DNA from 3 places in the Pseudarthrobacter equi genome. Region 1 is predicted to be linked to each of the others. Evidence: riboswitches for the same ligand, from Rfam matches in the RefSeq annotation. Region 1 holds a riboswitch; each other region holds the start of a gene.
What was found. A riboswitch is a leader RNA that binds a small molecule or an ion and turns the genes downstream of it on or off. The one in region 1 is predicted to bind cyclic di-AMP.
Positions count from the first base shown of each region.

Region 1 (4,303 bases):
TCGGACCATCCTGGAGCTGGAGGAAGAGAACATCGTTGCCCTGAGGGCCCGTATTGCAGAGCGGTTGCGCCACTCGGGCCCTACCGTGTCCCAGACCATCGGCCGGATGGAGCGTGACGGCCTGGTGGTGGTGTCCGGCGACCGACACCTGGAGCTCACCGAGGTGGGCCGCAAACGTGCCACGGAGGTCATGCGCAAGCACCGCCTTGCGGAACGGCTCCTGGCTGATGTCATCGGCCTGGACTGGGCCTACGTCCACGACGAAGCGTGCCGCTGGGAGCATGTGATGAGTGAGCGCGTTGAGCGCCGGATCTACGAACTGCTCAACCACCCCACCGAATCGCCCTACGGAAACCCGATTCCCGGACTGGCCGCACTGGGTGGCCACCCGGACCTGTCCTTGTCCGACGGTGCGATCAGCCTTCTTGAGGCCATGAAGACGTACGGCCCCGCCTCTGCCGTGACCATCAGCCGGTTGGCTGAACCCATCCAGGTGGAACCCGAACTCCTGTCCCAGCTCGACGAAGGCGGCATCCGCCCCGGAGCGGCGGTATCGCTGGAGCGTGTGGGGGACTACATTTCGGTCCGTGTTCCGGGCATTGAAGGCGCCCTGGAACTGCCTCCCGAAGTGGCTGCCCACGTATTCGTAGCCGTCAACTGACACCGTAAAATCCCTGCTTTTACCCCGTGGGAGCTGGATCACGCAAAAATAACGGAATTGTTACTAAGGGACTTAAGCCCCTATAGTTGAACGAAAGCGTTGATACTTAAGCGTTACCTGATCTGGAGCCGAGCTCTGCCAGCGGATCAGGAGCACCAAGTCATAACTGGCAGAGGCGGGGGAACCACAACTGGCAGCGGGGGACTGCCTTGGGGTGAAGTCCGTCAGCAGCAAGCCTCTTCCAGTGAAGGAACCTTCCGGGGATTTCTCTGTGCCGCAGCTTGCTTACGGCGGACCGGGTCTGTGAACTCTCTGACCCGAATCCGACAGCTAACTTCGCAGGCTATCCAGAGAGGAACCCTTCTTGACCATGCAGACCCCCCGGGGCCGCCGCCGCGCGGCGGGCCCCGCTGCTACGCCGCGTGCTGTCGAAGCCGTCCAGGCTGCCGAGACCTCGCGCCCCCGCGATCTCCACCGTGACGCGCGCCGCCGTCGGGGTCCGTTCCGCCAGATAACGGAATTCGCCTCGGCCAGCGGTATCGGCCAGAAGGCCGGCATCGCGCTTGCCGCCACCGGCCTGGTGCTTACCGTTACCGTCCCCGTGACCAGTCCCGTCATGGCAACTGACGCCAGCGGAACCGGTGCCGTTGCCGCCTCATCTGTGACGCCACAGCCCGCGATTTCCGCGGAAGCAGGCGCCCAGATCGACTTCAGCCGCTCCGCCGTGGTCACCCAGGCGGACCCTGACGGCAAGCTCAAGCAGCTGCTCAGCGCCCAGTCCGCAGGATCGGTCTCCCGGGCTGCATCCGCCGGTACCCTGGGGGCCCCGCTGGCCACCATGACCACGGCGTCGCCGTTCGGCTACCGCGTCAGCCCCATCACCGGCGGCACCGGCGACTTTCACCGCGGGCAGGACTATGTTGCCCAGTGCGGTACCTCCGTGATGGCTGCCGCCACCGGAACCGTGACTTTTGTGGGCTGGCACCAGTACGGCGGCGGCAACAGGGTGGTGGTGGACCACGGCAACGGCCTGGAGACCACCTACAACCACCTGTCGTCGTTCAACGTGAAGGAGGGCCAAACCGTCTCCCGGGGCGACGTCATTGCCCTCAGCGGGACCACCGGCGCCTCCACGGGCTGCCACCTCCACTTTGAAGTCCAGGTCAACGGTGAGGTCGTCGACCCCACCGGCTGGCTCTAGCCAAATGATGGTGGACTCTCGAATGGCCGTGACCCGCCGTGACCTGAATGTGACATTCAAACAAAACTGCTGTACCGTCTAAATCGCGTCAACTTTTCCGAAGTTGACGCTCTTGAGTGGATTGCCTAACTCTGCCACCGCTCAAGGTCCGTTCGCATTTCATCGTCTGGCAGGGGCGGGGGAACCAATTTTGGCCTTCTTGTTTCGAAGGCCTTGGGGTTAAGTCACGAAAGCTTCCTTGGAAGCCGTGTGGCCGGGTGACTCCCATCCGAATCCGACAGCTCACCTCGCAGGCATTGGGAGAGGCTACCTTCGTGTCTTCACGCCATAATGCTGCGCGCCACCGTGCGCAAACGGTTCGTACCAACCCTTTGGGCGCCGTGTCCAAGGCTGTAAGTGCCAATGCCGGGACAGTGGGTCGCCAGGCTGCAGTAGTTGCAGCCGCTTCCGGCCTCGTCCTGGCTATGGGCCTGCCGGCCGTCGCGGACACCACCGCGGGCGTCTCGGCATCCACCGAGTCGGGTTCGGCCCAGACCGCCCTGGCTGTCACCGCGGCACCTACCGCCACTGTTTCCTTCGAGCGCCCGGTCATCAAGACCACTGCTGCTCCGAAGCCGGAGCCGGTACGCACCCAGTCCACTGCGTCAGCAGCACGGGATGCCGGCAACGCCGTCACCGCAGCCGCTGGCTCAACCGAAGCTGCTTCCGAGAAGCTCGCGGAAACAGTTTCCTCCGCTGCCACCTCGGGCATCGCGGCCATCGCGTAGACCGGCATTGGCCACCCGTACGTGTGGGGCGGCACCAGCCCCAACGGCTGGGACTGCTCCGGATTCACCCAGTGGGTCTACGCCCAGGCCGGCATCAGCATCCCGCGCGTCAATGCCTGGAACGCCATGAAGCCCACCTCCACCCCCCAGCCTGGCGATCTCGTCATGCAGAACGGCGGCGCACACGTTGGCATCTACGTCGGCAACGGCATGATGATCAGCGCGCTCAACCCGTCCCAGGGCACCCTTCTTCACGCGGTTGCCGCCACGGGAACCTCCTCGTTCTACACCATGAACTAGTTTCTGGGGCCCCAGGCCCCAGAAACTTTTTCTTTGCCCCCGCTTTTCGCTAAATCACACATCCCCGTTCGGGACGCGCCGACGTACCCCCAAGATGCCGGCGCGTCCAAAACCCCCGTGTTGCCTACAGGCCCGGGGATAACGAAAGAGAGAACTGATGACGACTCGTGCTACCGCACGGCATCGCGCCGAAGTCACCAAGACCAACTCAATCGCCATTATCGCCAAGGCTGTTGGCGGCAACGCCGGCGGCGTTGGGCGCCAGGCAGCGGTTATCGCCGCAGCCTCGGGCCTGGTCCTGACCAGCGGCATCGCCGCAAACGCAGCTGACACCAACGTCCAGCGCGACTCCGCTCCTGCATCCGCTTTTGAAGTTGGAACAGCTGTGGAAGCCCCGATCTCCGCGGCTTCCACCATCAACATCTCCTTCGAGAAGCCGGCCGTCAGTACCAGCCCGGCTCCGGTGGTTGAGGCAGAGCCCGAGGTTGAGGTCCAGGAAGCCGCTCCGGCTGCCCAGACACCCGCAACGCAGACCGCTGCAGCGCCGAAGGTCACCGCTACCGTCACGGCGCAGCCCGCATCTGCTCCCCAGGCATCTGCCAGCGGCAAGGGCGCAGCAATCCTGTCCGCAGCGTACGCCCAGCTCGGCGTCAACCAGGACTGCACCATGCTCGTCACCAACTCGCTGGCTGCCGTGGGCATCAACTTCCACGACTGGCCCGCTGGCTACCTCTCCCTGGGCCGCACCGTGAGCGCTGCCGAGGCCCAGCCCGGCGACCTGATCTACTACGCCGACGGCGGCGCCGGCATGGCCCACATCGCTGTTTACGCCGGCAACGGCCAGGCAGTGCACGGCGGCTACAACGGCAACCAGACCGTGGTCTTCAGCGCAAACGTCGGTTCCGGACCGGTCTTCATCCGCGTCAACTGATTCCCCCCGACAGGGCCGGTACGGCCGCCCTTCGGATAAAAGGACCCCTGCCCACGCGGCAGGGGTCCTTTGCCGTTAACGGGCGGTGCGCTCCGGACGCCCTTCCCTGACGATACTTGTGTGCCGTGATTAGCTGATCCTGCATTTCTTTGTTTACTCTTGTGGTGTCGATCCATAGCCCGGACATGCCGAGGGCAGCCGGCCCTCGTGCCCCTGACGGGTGCGGCCGTGAAGAGGTACGTGCATGCGCACTCTCGTTCTGAATGCTGGATATGAACCGCTGGCGGTTATTACTTTCCGCCGGGCGCTGGTGCTTGTGCTCACGGGCAAGGCAAGCGTGGTAGCGGAGGGCGATGATCCCGTGGTGGGTCCGCAGGAAATCCTGGGCCGCCCCTCCGTGATTCTCCTCAACCGTTACATCCGGCCCAGATACAACCATGCCA
Region 1 covers NZ_LT629779.1:1,314,345-1,318,647, forward strand. Annotated here, with positions in the region: gene BLT71_RS05985 (metal-dependent transcriptional regulator) at 1-661, shown strand, start outside; cyclic di-AMP (ydaO/yuaA leader) riboswitch at 803-1,021, shown strand; gene BLT71_RS05990 (M23 family metallopeptidase) at 1,032-1,862, shown strand; cyclic di-AMP (ydaO/yuaA leader) riboswitch at 1,991-2,172, shown strand; partial or broken gene BLT71_RS05995 (C40 family peptidase) at 2,243-2,929, shown strand; gene BLT71_RS06000 (NlpC/P60 family protein) at 3,087-3,860, shown strand; gene BLT71_RS06005 (HNH endonuclease) at 4,105-4,303, shown strand, end outside.

Region 2 (4,303 bases), 1.4 Mb from region 1:
GCCGTGCCGTCGTCGGGCCCATGCTCCGCGAATACGTGGTCAGCGAGGCCATGCACGCCCTCGGCATCCCCACCACCCGCTCCCTCGCCGTCGTGGCTACCGGACGGCAGGTGCGCCGGGATGACATGCTTCCCGGCGCCGTGCTGGCCCGGGTGGCCGGCAGCCACCTTCGGGTGGGCAGTTTCCAGTATGCGCGGGCCACGGAAAACACCGAGCTCCTGCGCCGGCTGGCGGACCATGCCATCAGCCGCCACTATCCGGACGCCGCGGCGGAGGAGAACCCCTACCTCGCCCTGTACCGGGCCGTGGTGGCTTCGCAGGCCTCGCTCGTGGCGCAGTGGATGCTGGTGGGGTTCGTCCACGGTGTGATGAATACAGACAACATGACCATCTCCGGCGAAACGATCGATTACGGCCCCTGTGCCTTTATGGACGCGTTCAACCCGGCCGCCGTGTACAGCTCCATCGACGTCGGCGGCCGGTATGCGTACGCCAACCAGCCGGTCATGGCCGAATGGAACCTGGCCCGCCTCGCCGAAGCCATGCTGCCGCTCATCGACGAAGACCAAAAGGCGGCGGTTCCGGTGGCCGTGGAGGCGCTGGGCGGGTTCCGGCGGTATTACAGTGCGGCGTGGTTTGGCGGCATGGCCACCAAGCTGGGCCTGGCTGCGGGGAAGCCGGATACGGCGGCAGCCGAGGAGGTCTCTGACCTGGTGGACGGCGTCACCGGCATCCTCAAGGACGGCCCGGTGGACTACACGCTCTTCTTCAGGAACCTGGCCAAGGCCGCCCGGGGTGACAGCCGGCCTGTCCGCGGGATGGTCATGGACCTGGCTGCGTACGATGCCTGGGCCGAACGCTGGCAGAAGCTGGGGCCGGATGCCGGGCTGATGGACCGCACCAATCCCGCGTACATTCCGCGGAACCACCTCGTCGAAGAGGCGCTGGCCGCGGCTACCGGCGGGGACCTGGATCCACTGCACGGGCTGCTGGAAGCGGTGACGGCGCCGTACAGCGAACGCCCCGGCATGGAGCGGTACGCCGAGGGCGCCCCGGAGGACTTCGGGACGTACATGACCTTCTGCGGCACCTGAGCCTGAGTTTGGTTACGCAGTAAAAAGGGCGGCAGCCGGGATGTCCCGGCTACCGCCCTTTTTGCAGCTCTATGCGCTGGAAGCTACCTGCCCAGCAGGCTATGCGACCCGTACGTAGGAGGCTGCACCAACCCAGCTGACGGAGTGCACCTGGGTCTGGCTGCCGTTGACGCCGCCGCTGACCATCTGGCCGTCACCGGCGTACACGCCGACGTGGCCGGCGGAGATGACGAGGTCACCGGGGGCGGGGGTGCCCACCACGGTGCCGTACTGGAAGAACTGGCCGGGAGCCAGGTCTCCGACGGACTTGCCGACGGCGCGCAGGGCCTTCTCCACCATGGCGGTGCAGTCCTGGGTGACGCCGACCTGGCCGTAAGCGTTGGCGAGGATGGCAGCGCCGGTGCCCGAGCCGGTGGCCGCAGGCGTTGCCGAGGCGTAGCCGAGGTTCATGCCGGTGTTGGCGGGAGCAGTGCTTGCGGTCTGGACCGGTGCCGCTGCCGGAGCAACGGCCGGAGCGGCCGGTGCTGCGTAGCCGGCGCCGGGAATGGCAATCTGGTCACCGGGGTAGATGATCGAGGAAACGTCGAGGCCGTTGGCTGCCAGGACGTCGTTCAGGCCAACCCCGTAGGCGGACGCAATGGCGCCGAGGGTGTCACCGGAAGCAACCGTGTGGACGTTGCCGGCAGCGGCTGCAGGGGCAGCGGCTACGGGCGCGGCAGGAGCCGAGTATGCCTGGACGTTAGTGGTTTCGGTGCTGTCCGGGCCGGTCACGCCTGCATGTGCCGGAGCTCCGACGCCGAACGCAATGCCCGATGCTGCGGCTACTGCGAGTGCCGGGCGTCCAAAGGTCCGGGCCTGGGCCTTGGCCGTCACGGCCAAACCCTGCAGCGCGATGGAGCCGGCCGGAGTAGCGCGGTGACGGGCGGTGGTGAAATTTTTTGACACGGTTGATCGCCTCTCCCATGCCTGCGGGGTGAGCTGTCGGGTTCGGGCTGGAGATACCCGGCCGGTAACGCACTTCGTCAGGGACGGAAGGCGATATCGACTTAACCCCAAGGCTTCGGTGAAGCCGCGGAAACTTGGTTCCCCCGTCCCTGCCAGCTGGAAAGCGATTGAATCCCGGTTCAGCGGCAGGGCTCGGCAAGCTGAGGGGAATGTCCCGCTTGGGAGGGACACGTGTATGACCATAACCCGACGTTCACCCGATTGTCACATTTGGATAACATACGAGGCGGACCTCTCGGATGAAGCCATCGGCCGGATGGCGGCCCGGAACGCCGCGGTGACCTCGGATGATGCCCGGTGCCTAGCCGGTCTGGCAGGCCTGCGTAACAAAGTCATAAAGTTGCGCACGCAACGGCCCGCCGGCGGCCACTTTCAGGACGCCTTCCCGGGTCCCGACCGTAACGGTGAGGGGCAGCAGGGTGCCCACTTTGTCTTCCGCCACGGCGTGCGGATCGCACCGGGCGGGGCGCACCCGCAGGGCCAGGGCAGTGCCGGTTTCCCCCGTCCGGACCGTCACGTTCCGCGGCCACGGCTCAGCCCCGGACTCGGGCCCGGCCTCCGCCAGCAGGGGAGTGCCGCCCACGCTGTGCAGCGTGAGGGGCGGAGTCCCTCCGGGGGCCGTCGGCTGGGGGCTGATGCGAAGGAGGACGACGGCGGTGCGGCCGTCCGCCGCCACCTCAAGGTGCGGGTCCAGGGCCAGTCCGGCCACCTTCGCGGCGTCGGCGGCCAGGCAAAGCTCGCTGTTGTTGCGCGGCAGCACGCCGAAGGGATCCGGCGCCGGAAGGCTAAGGGCTGCCGGCTGCTGTCCGGCTGCAGCGAAGGAAACCGTGGCGCTGGCCTGCGGCGATGCCGTTGCCAGGTCGGCGCAGGCGGGGGGTGGAAGCTGTGCGGGCACGCTTTTGGGCTGGTGCGGCGGAAGCTCCAGGCTGCCAGCTTGTGGGGTCCACGCGATGTCCCCGTTGAACAGCGGGGAAGTGACGCGCGCCAGGTCCACTGTGAGGAGAACGTCCGTGGTGTTGGTGAGCTGGAGCAGGATGGCGTGCTGCCCGTACTGGTCGCGGGACTGGTTTACCTCGATGGTGACCGGTCCGGGGGCGGCGGCAGCGGGGGACGCTGCAGGGGTGGGCGGCTGCGGGCTGCAGGCTGATACCGCCAGTACTGCCGCGGTCAGGAATGGCAGCACGCGGTCGCCGGTTTCCGGTCTTGCTGTCCGTGCGGAGGCGGGGCCGCGGCGGATTGCTGTGGTGCGTGGTGTGCTGGCGCCGGCCATGGGCACAGTCTAGGGCTGTGGCGCGGCTTCCGTCTCTGCTGGATAACAATCCACAGCTGTAAACCCTCAACCTGTGGTTGAGCCCGTAGGCTACGGGACTATGTCCCAGTTCGTTACCAAACTGAAGTCCGCGGTGCTCGGCGGACTTCTGGTGTTTACCCTGCTGGGCGCGGCCCTGGTTCCGGCGTCGGCCGCGGACCTCCCGCCGGAGGGATACCCCTCCTGGGAAGACGTCCGGCAGGCCAGGGAGTCTGAAGCGGGAACAGCGGCCGGGATCACCCGGATCGGCAGCCTCCTCGCCGGTTTGCAGGCGGATGCAGAAACGCTTGGCGGCGCGGCCGTGACGGCTGCAGCGGAGTACGCCACTGCCGAAGCGGCACTCACCGCAGCCAACAGCCGGGTCGAAGCCCTGGCGGCGCAGTCCGCAGCAGCCAACGGGGAACTGCAGCAGCACCGCAGGGAGATCGGCGCCCTTGCCGTGCAGTCGTACAAGATGGGTTCAACCACGGCCGGATTCTTCATGGCCCTGGACGCCCTTGAGTCCGGCAGCGTCCACGGACTCAACATGGTGGAGCTGGTGGGCGCGAAGACGGCCGGCCTGGTGGACCGCGCGGCGTCCGCCGCGAAGGTGGCATCGTCCCTGGGTGAACAGGAGAAAGCTGCACGCTCCGAACGGGAAAACCTGGCCAAGGAGGCCGGGACCAGGCTTGCCGGGGCCAGATCGGCGCAGGACGCCGTAGCCCGCCACATCAGTGAAGAGCAGCAGCACGGCGGTGAACTCACTGCACAGCTGGCCTCACTCAAGGGAATAACCGCGGCCGTTGAGGGGGAGTTCCGGCAGGGCCAGGCCGCCCTCGCCGCTTATGAAGCCTCGCAGGCAGCCAAGCGGGCCGCCGCCCGGGAACAGGCCCAACGGGACTCGGACCGGGCAGCG
Region 2 covers NZ_LT629779.1:2,691,931-2,696,233, reverse strand. Annotated here, with positions in the region: gene BLT71_RS12110 (protein adenylyltransferase SelO) at 1-1,094, shown strand, start outside; gene BLT71_RS12105 (C40 family peptidase) at 1,194-2,039, opposite strand; cyclic di-AMP (ydaO/yuaA leader) riboswitch at 2,043-2,215, opposite strand; gene BLT71_RS12100 (hypothetical protein) at 2,401-3,369, opposite strand; gene BLT71_RS12095 (aggregation-promoting factor C-terminal-like domain-containing protein) at 3,470-4,303, shown strand, end outside.
Region 2: it holds a riboswitch for cyclic di-AMP, as region 1 does, so the genes downstream of both, BLT71_RS12105 (C40 family peptidase) here and BLT71_RS05995 (C40 family peptidase) in region 1, are expected to answer to the same signal.

Region 3 (4,303 bases), 180 kb from region 1:
CACGACGGCGGCACGCACGGCCGCGGAACGGACCACGACGGCGGCACGCACGGCCGCGGAACGGACCACGACGGCGGCACGCACCCCCGAGGGTAGGTTCACGACGCCGGGACGCACCCCGGCGGGCGGGTCACGCGCCAAGAGCCCAAGCCAGGAACTCCGGCAGGGACAGCGCCGGATGATAGTTTTGAGCAATGCGCACTCTCGTTGTGGACCACCCGCTGGTCGCCCATAAGCTCACTGTCCTCCGGGATAAGAACACCCCTTCGCCCGTGTTCCGGCAGCTGACCGAAGAGCTGGTGACACTGCTGGCGTACGAGGCCACGCGAGAGGTCCGCACCGAACCCGTCACTATCGAGACGCCGGTCAGCACCACTTTGGGCACGGCCTTCACCAAGCCCACGCCGTTGGTGGTCCCCATCCTGCGCGCCGGCCTCGGCATGCTGGAGGGTATGACCAAGCTGGTCCCCACCGCAGAAGTGGGTTTCCTGGGCATGGCCCGCGACGAGGAAACCCTGGATATCATCACCTATGCCGAGCGGCTGCCCGAGGACCTTACCGGCCGGCAGGTCTTCGTCCTGGACCCCATGCTTGCCACGGGCGGAACGCTGCGCGAGGCCATCAAGTTCCTGTTCAAGCGCGGGGCCTCGGACGTCACGTGCATCTGCCTCCTTGCGGCCCCGGAGGGCCTGGCCAAGCTGGAGGAGGAACTGGGCGAAGCGAACGTGCACATCGTCCTCGCCTCGATTGACGAGAAGCTGAACGAAAAGTCCTACATCGTTCCGGGCCTTGGGGATGCGGGAGACCGCCTGTACGGCATCGCCGGCTAACCGCATTGACCGGGCGGAAGGCCTTCCGCAATATGGGGTCCGGCCGTAGCCTGTGGCAATGGACTGGAAACTTGAACTCGTGTTTGTCCCGGTGTCCGATGTGGACCGCGCCAAGGATTTCTACGTTAACAAGGTTGGTTTCAACGCCGACTTCGACGAACGTCCGTCGGAGTCCATCCGCTTCGTGCAGCTGACCCCGCCTGGCTCAGCATGTTCCATCTGCATCGGTGAAGGCCTCACGGACGCTCCTCCGGGTACAGGCTCCAACCTCCAGCTGGTGGTCAGTGACATCCAGGCCGCCCACGACCACCTGAAGAACAACGGCGTGGACGTCAGCGATGTGGATGTCCAGGACTGGGGTCATTTCGTGTACTTCGCAGACCTCGACGGCAACCGCTGGGCCGTCCAGTACATCCCGGGACGGTAACGGCACGTCCCGGCCCCCGGACCACGACGCCTTCGCGGTATTTCGCCGCCACGGCGAAGCAGGTGCCGATCCGCTCGGCGGCCGGAGGGTCAACTCCAAAAACTGCTACCTCGCACGCATGGCTGCGGAGACGACGACGGCCGCCGCTGAACCGGGAAGGTTCGGCGGCGGCCGGTCGGAAGGCCTCAGCCAGTGAGGGTTTTTAGTACCAGTTGTGACCGAGGTGGAAGTTCAGGGCGCCACACGGGGACTGGTAGCGCTCCTTGATGTAGTTCAGGCCCCAGTTGATCTGGGTACGGTAGTTGGTCATGTAATCGGGGCCGGAGCTCGCCATCTTCTCGGCGGGCAGGGACTGGACGATGCCGTAGGCGCCGCTGCTGGCGTTGGTGGCGGTGGTGGTCCAGTCGGATTCCTTGGTCCACAGGGTGACCAGGCACTGCATCTGGTCCTGGGCCCACCCGTAGCTGGCCAGCTGGCCGGACGCGTAAGCCTGTGCGCCGGCCGGATCGTTGACGGCGACGACGGGGGCGGGCTCGGGAGCGGGAGCCGGAGCAGCCTCCGGTGCGGGGGCCGGGGCCGGTGCGGGCGCTGCGGCCGGGGCAGGTTCGGCCGCGGGTGCGGGGGCCGGTGCCGCTTCCTGGGGCTGAACCTTGAGCTCGGCGGGCGCCGACGCGGCCGGGTTCGAGCGGATTTCGCTCTTCTCGATGCTCATCTGGGAATCGGCGGCAGCGGGGGACTCTGAGCCGGTGGCCGCCACGCGGGACATGGCATCCGTGGCCTGGCCCGCGGCGCCTACGCCCACCAGCATCGCTGCGGACACTGCGAGGACCGCGGCGCGCTTGCCGAAGGAAGACTTCTTACGGGTTTCAGGCTGCGCGCTGTGGCTCGGAGCCGATTTTGGGCGCGGTTTTACCGTGAATTTAGACATGTTTAGTTCGCCTCTCACACCTGCGGAGTTAGCTGTCGGGTTCGGATGAGGGCATCCGGCCGCACGGCAAATACACGTGCTGGCTTAACCCCAAGGGCAGTACTGCGTTGCCCGGGACGTGGGTCCCCCGCCTCTGCCTCAGTTCAAGCGAAATCCGGGAAGTGGCAGAGCTTGGCGTCATCCGGATATGCGGCCCGAACGGGAACCGCACCATATCGACGGTACAGGAGAGCGGCGCTTAAGTCACATTTAGGTAACAGACATCACGACGACGGCGCGTCGCCTTGGCGAATTCAGGCTACAGTCGGGAGCCGGAGCGCGAACTCCGTCATCCCCGGCCGTGATGTGACCGTTACCCGGCCTCCGTGGGCTTCCACGATGGACTGGACGATGGACAGGCCCAGCCCGCTGGTGCCCTCTGCAACGGCCGCGCCGGCCTGGTCGCCGCTGCCCTTGCGGGCTGCGTCTGCGCGGGCGAAGCGTGAAAAGACGTGGTCCACGAAGTCCGCCGGTATGCCCCCGCCGTCGTCCGTGACCGTCACGACGGCGGCGCCGTCCGGAGCCGTGCCGACGCCGGCCACCACGGTGGTTCCGGCAGGGGTGTGTTTCCGGGCGTTGGACAGCAGGTTCATGAGCACCTGCCGCAGCTGCGCGCCGTCCCCGTTCACCAGCACCGGCTCCGCGGGAAGATCGAGCCGCCAGGTGTGGCTGGGGGCCATGACCTTTTCGTCGTTGACGCTTTCCACCACCAGCTGCGTCAGGTCCACCTCGGCCAGCTTGAGCGGCTGGCCCTCATCCAGCCGCGCCAGGAGCAGCAGGTCCTCCACCAGTGCCGTCATCCGCTCGGACTGGCTCTGTACCCGGGCCAGTGATTTCTGACCGTCGGGAGTGAAGTCCTCCGTCATCCGCATCAGCTCGGTGTAGCCGCGGATGGCGGTCAATGGGGTGCGGAGCTCATGCGAGGCGTCCGCCACGAACTGGCGCACCTTGGTTTCGCTCTTCTGCCGGGCTTCCAGGGCGCTGGCCACGTTGTCCAGCATGAGGTTCAGCGCATGCCCCACACTGCCCACTTCGGTGCCCGGGTTGGAGTTCGACGGCGGCACGCGGACGGCGAGCGCCACCTCGCCGGCGTCCAGGGGCAGTTCCGACACCCTGGTGGCAACCTCGGAGAGCTGTTCCAGCGGTTTCATGGTGCGGCGGATCAGCACCGTCCCCACCAGGCCGATCAGCAGCAGTCCGCCCAGCGAGACGAACACGAAGGTCCACACGAGGGACCTGAGGGTACTTTCCTTGGCGGCCAGGGGGAGTCCCGTGACCAGGATGTCACCGGAGCTTGTCTGGACCGCGATCAGCCGATAATCACCGCTGGACATCGAACGGTCCACGGGCCTTGAGTTGGCATCGAGCGCAAGGAGCGTCTCCTTGTCCTCTGTGGACAGGGGCTGGCGGGTGGTGTCCGAGGCGAGGAAGCCGCCGGAACTAACCTGGCTGTTGCGGATGCTCGCGTTGACGGTGCCGATTCTTTGGCCCCGGGCGTCCAGGGGATCCCGTCCGTTAAAGCCGCCAAAGGGCGGGCGGCCCGGGTTGTCGGCGAGGTTGGCGGCCTGGCTGAGCTGGTCATCAAGCTGCCGGGTCAGGAAGGCGTCCATCGATGCGTAGCTCACGATGCCAACGGCACCGCAGATGGCGATGAGCAGGGCCATGGCCAGGGCGATCAGGCGGGTACGCAGGTGCCAGGTTGCGGGCCTGAGCCAACTCCGGGTGTAGGAAGCGTCTGAAGGGGCCATGGCGAGCTAGTCCGCCGGCTTGATGACGTAACCGGCCCCGCGGACGGTGTGGATCATGGGCGGATGGACGGCGTCGATCTTCTTGCGCAGGTAGGAGATGTAGAGCTCGACGATGTTGGCCTGGCCGCCGAAGTCGTAGTCCCACACCCTGTCAAGGATCTGTGCCTTGCTGATGACCCGCTTGGGGTTTTCCATGAGGTAGCGGAGCAGTTCGAACTGGGTGGCCGTCAGCTGCACGTCATCCCCGGCGCGGGTGACTTCCCGGGTGTCGACGTTGAGCACCAGGTCGCCAACCACCAGTTCGGCAGTGTCCATGGCGGCGACGCCTGAA
Region 3 covers NZ_LT629779.1:1,136,273-1,140,575, forward strand. Annotated here, with positions in the region: gene BLT71_RS05180 (phosphatase PAP2 family protein) at 1-96, shown strand, start outside; gene upp (uracil phosphoribosyltransferase) at 195-830, shown strand; gene BLT71_RS05190 (VOC family protein) at 889-1,257, shown strand; gene BLT71_RS20320 (aggregation-promoting factor C-terminal-like domain-containing protein) at 1,460-2,185, opposite strand; cyclic di-AMP (ydaO/yuaA leader) riboswitch at 2,189-2,345, opposite strand; gene BLT71_RS05205 (sensor histidine kinase) at 2,479-3,972, opposite strand; gene BLT71_RS05210 (response regulator transcription factor) at 3,979-4,303, opposite strand, start outside.
Region 3: it holds a riboswitch for cyclic di-AMP, as region 1 does, so the genes downstream of both, BLT71_RS20320 (aggregation-promoting factor C-terminal-like domain-containing protein) here and BLT71_RS05995 (C40 family peptidase) in region 1, are expected to answer to the same signal.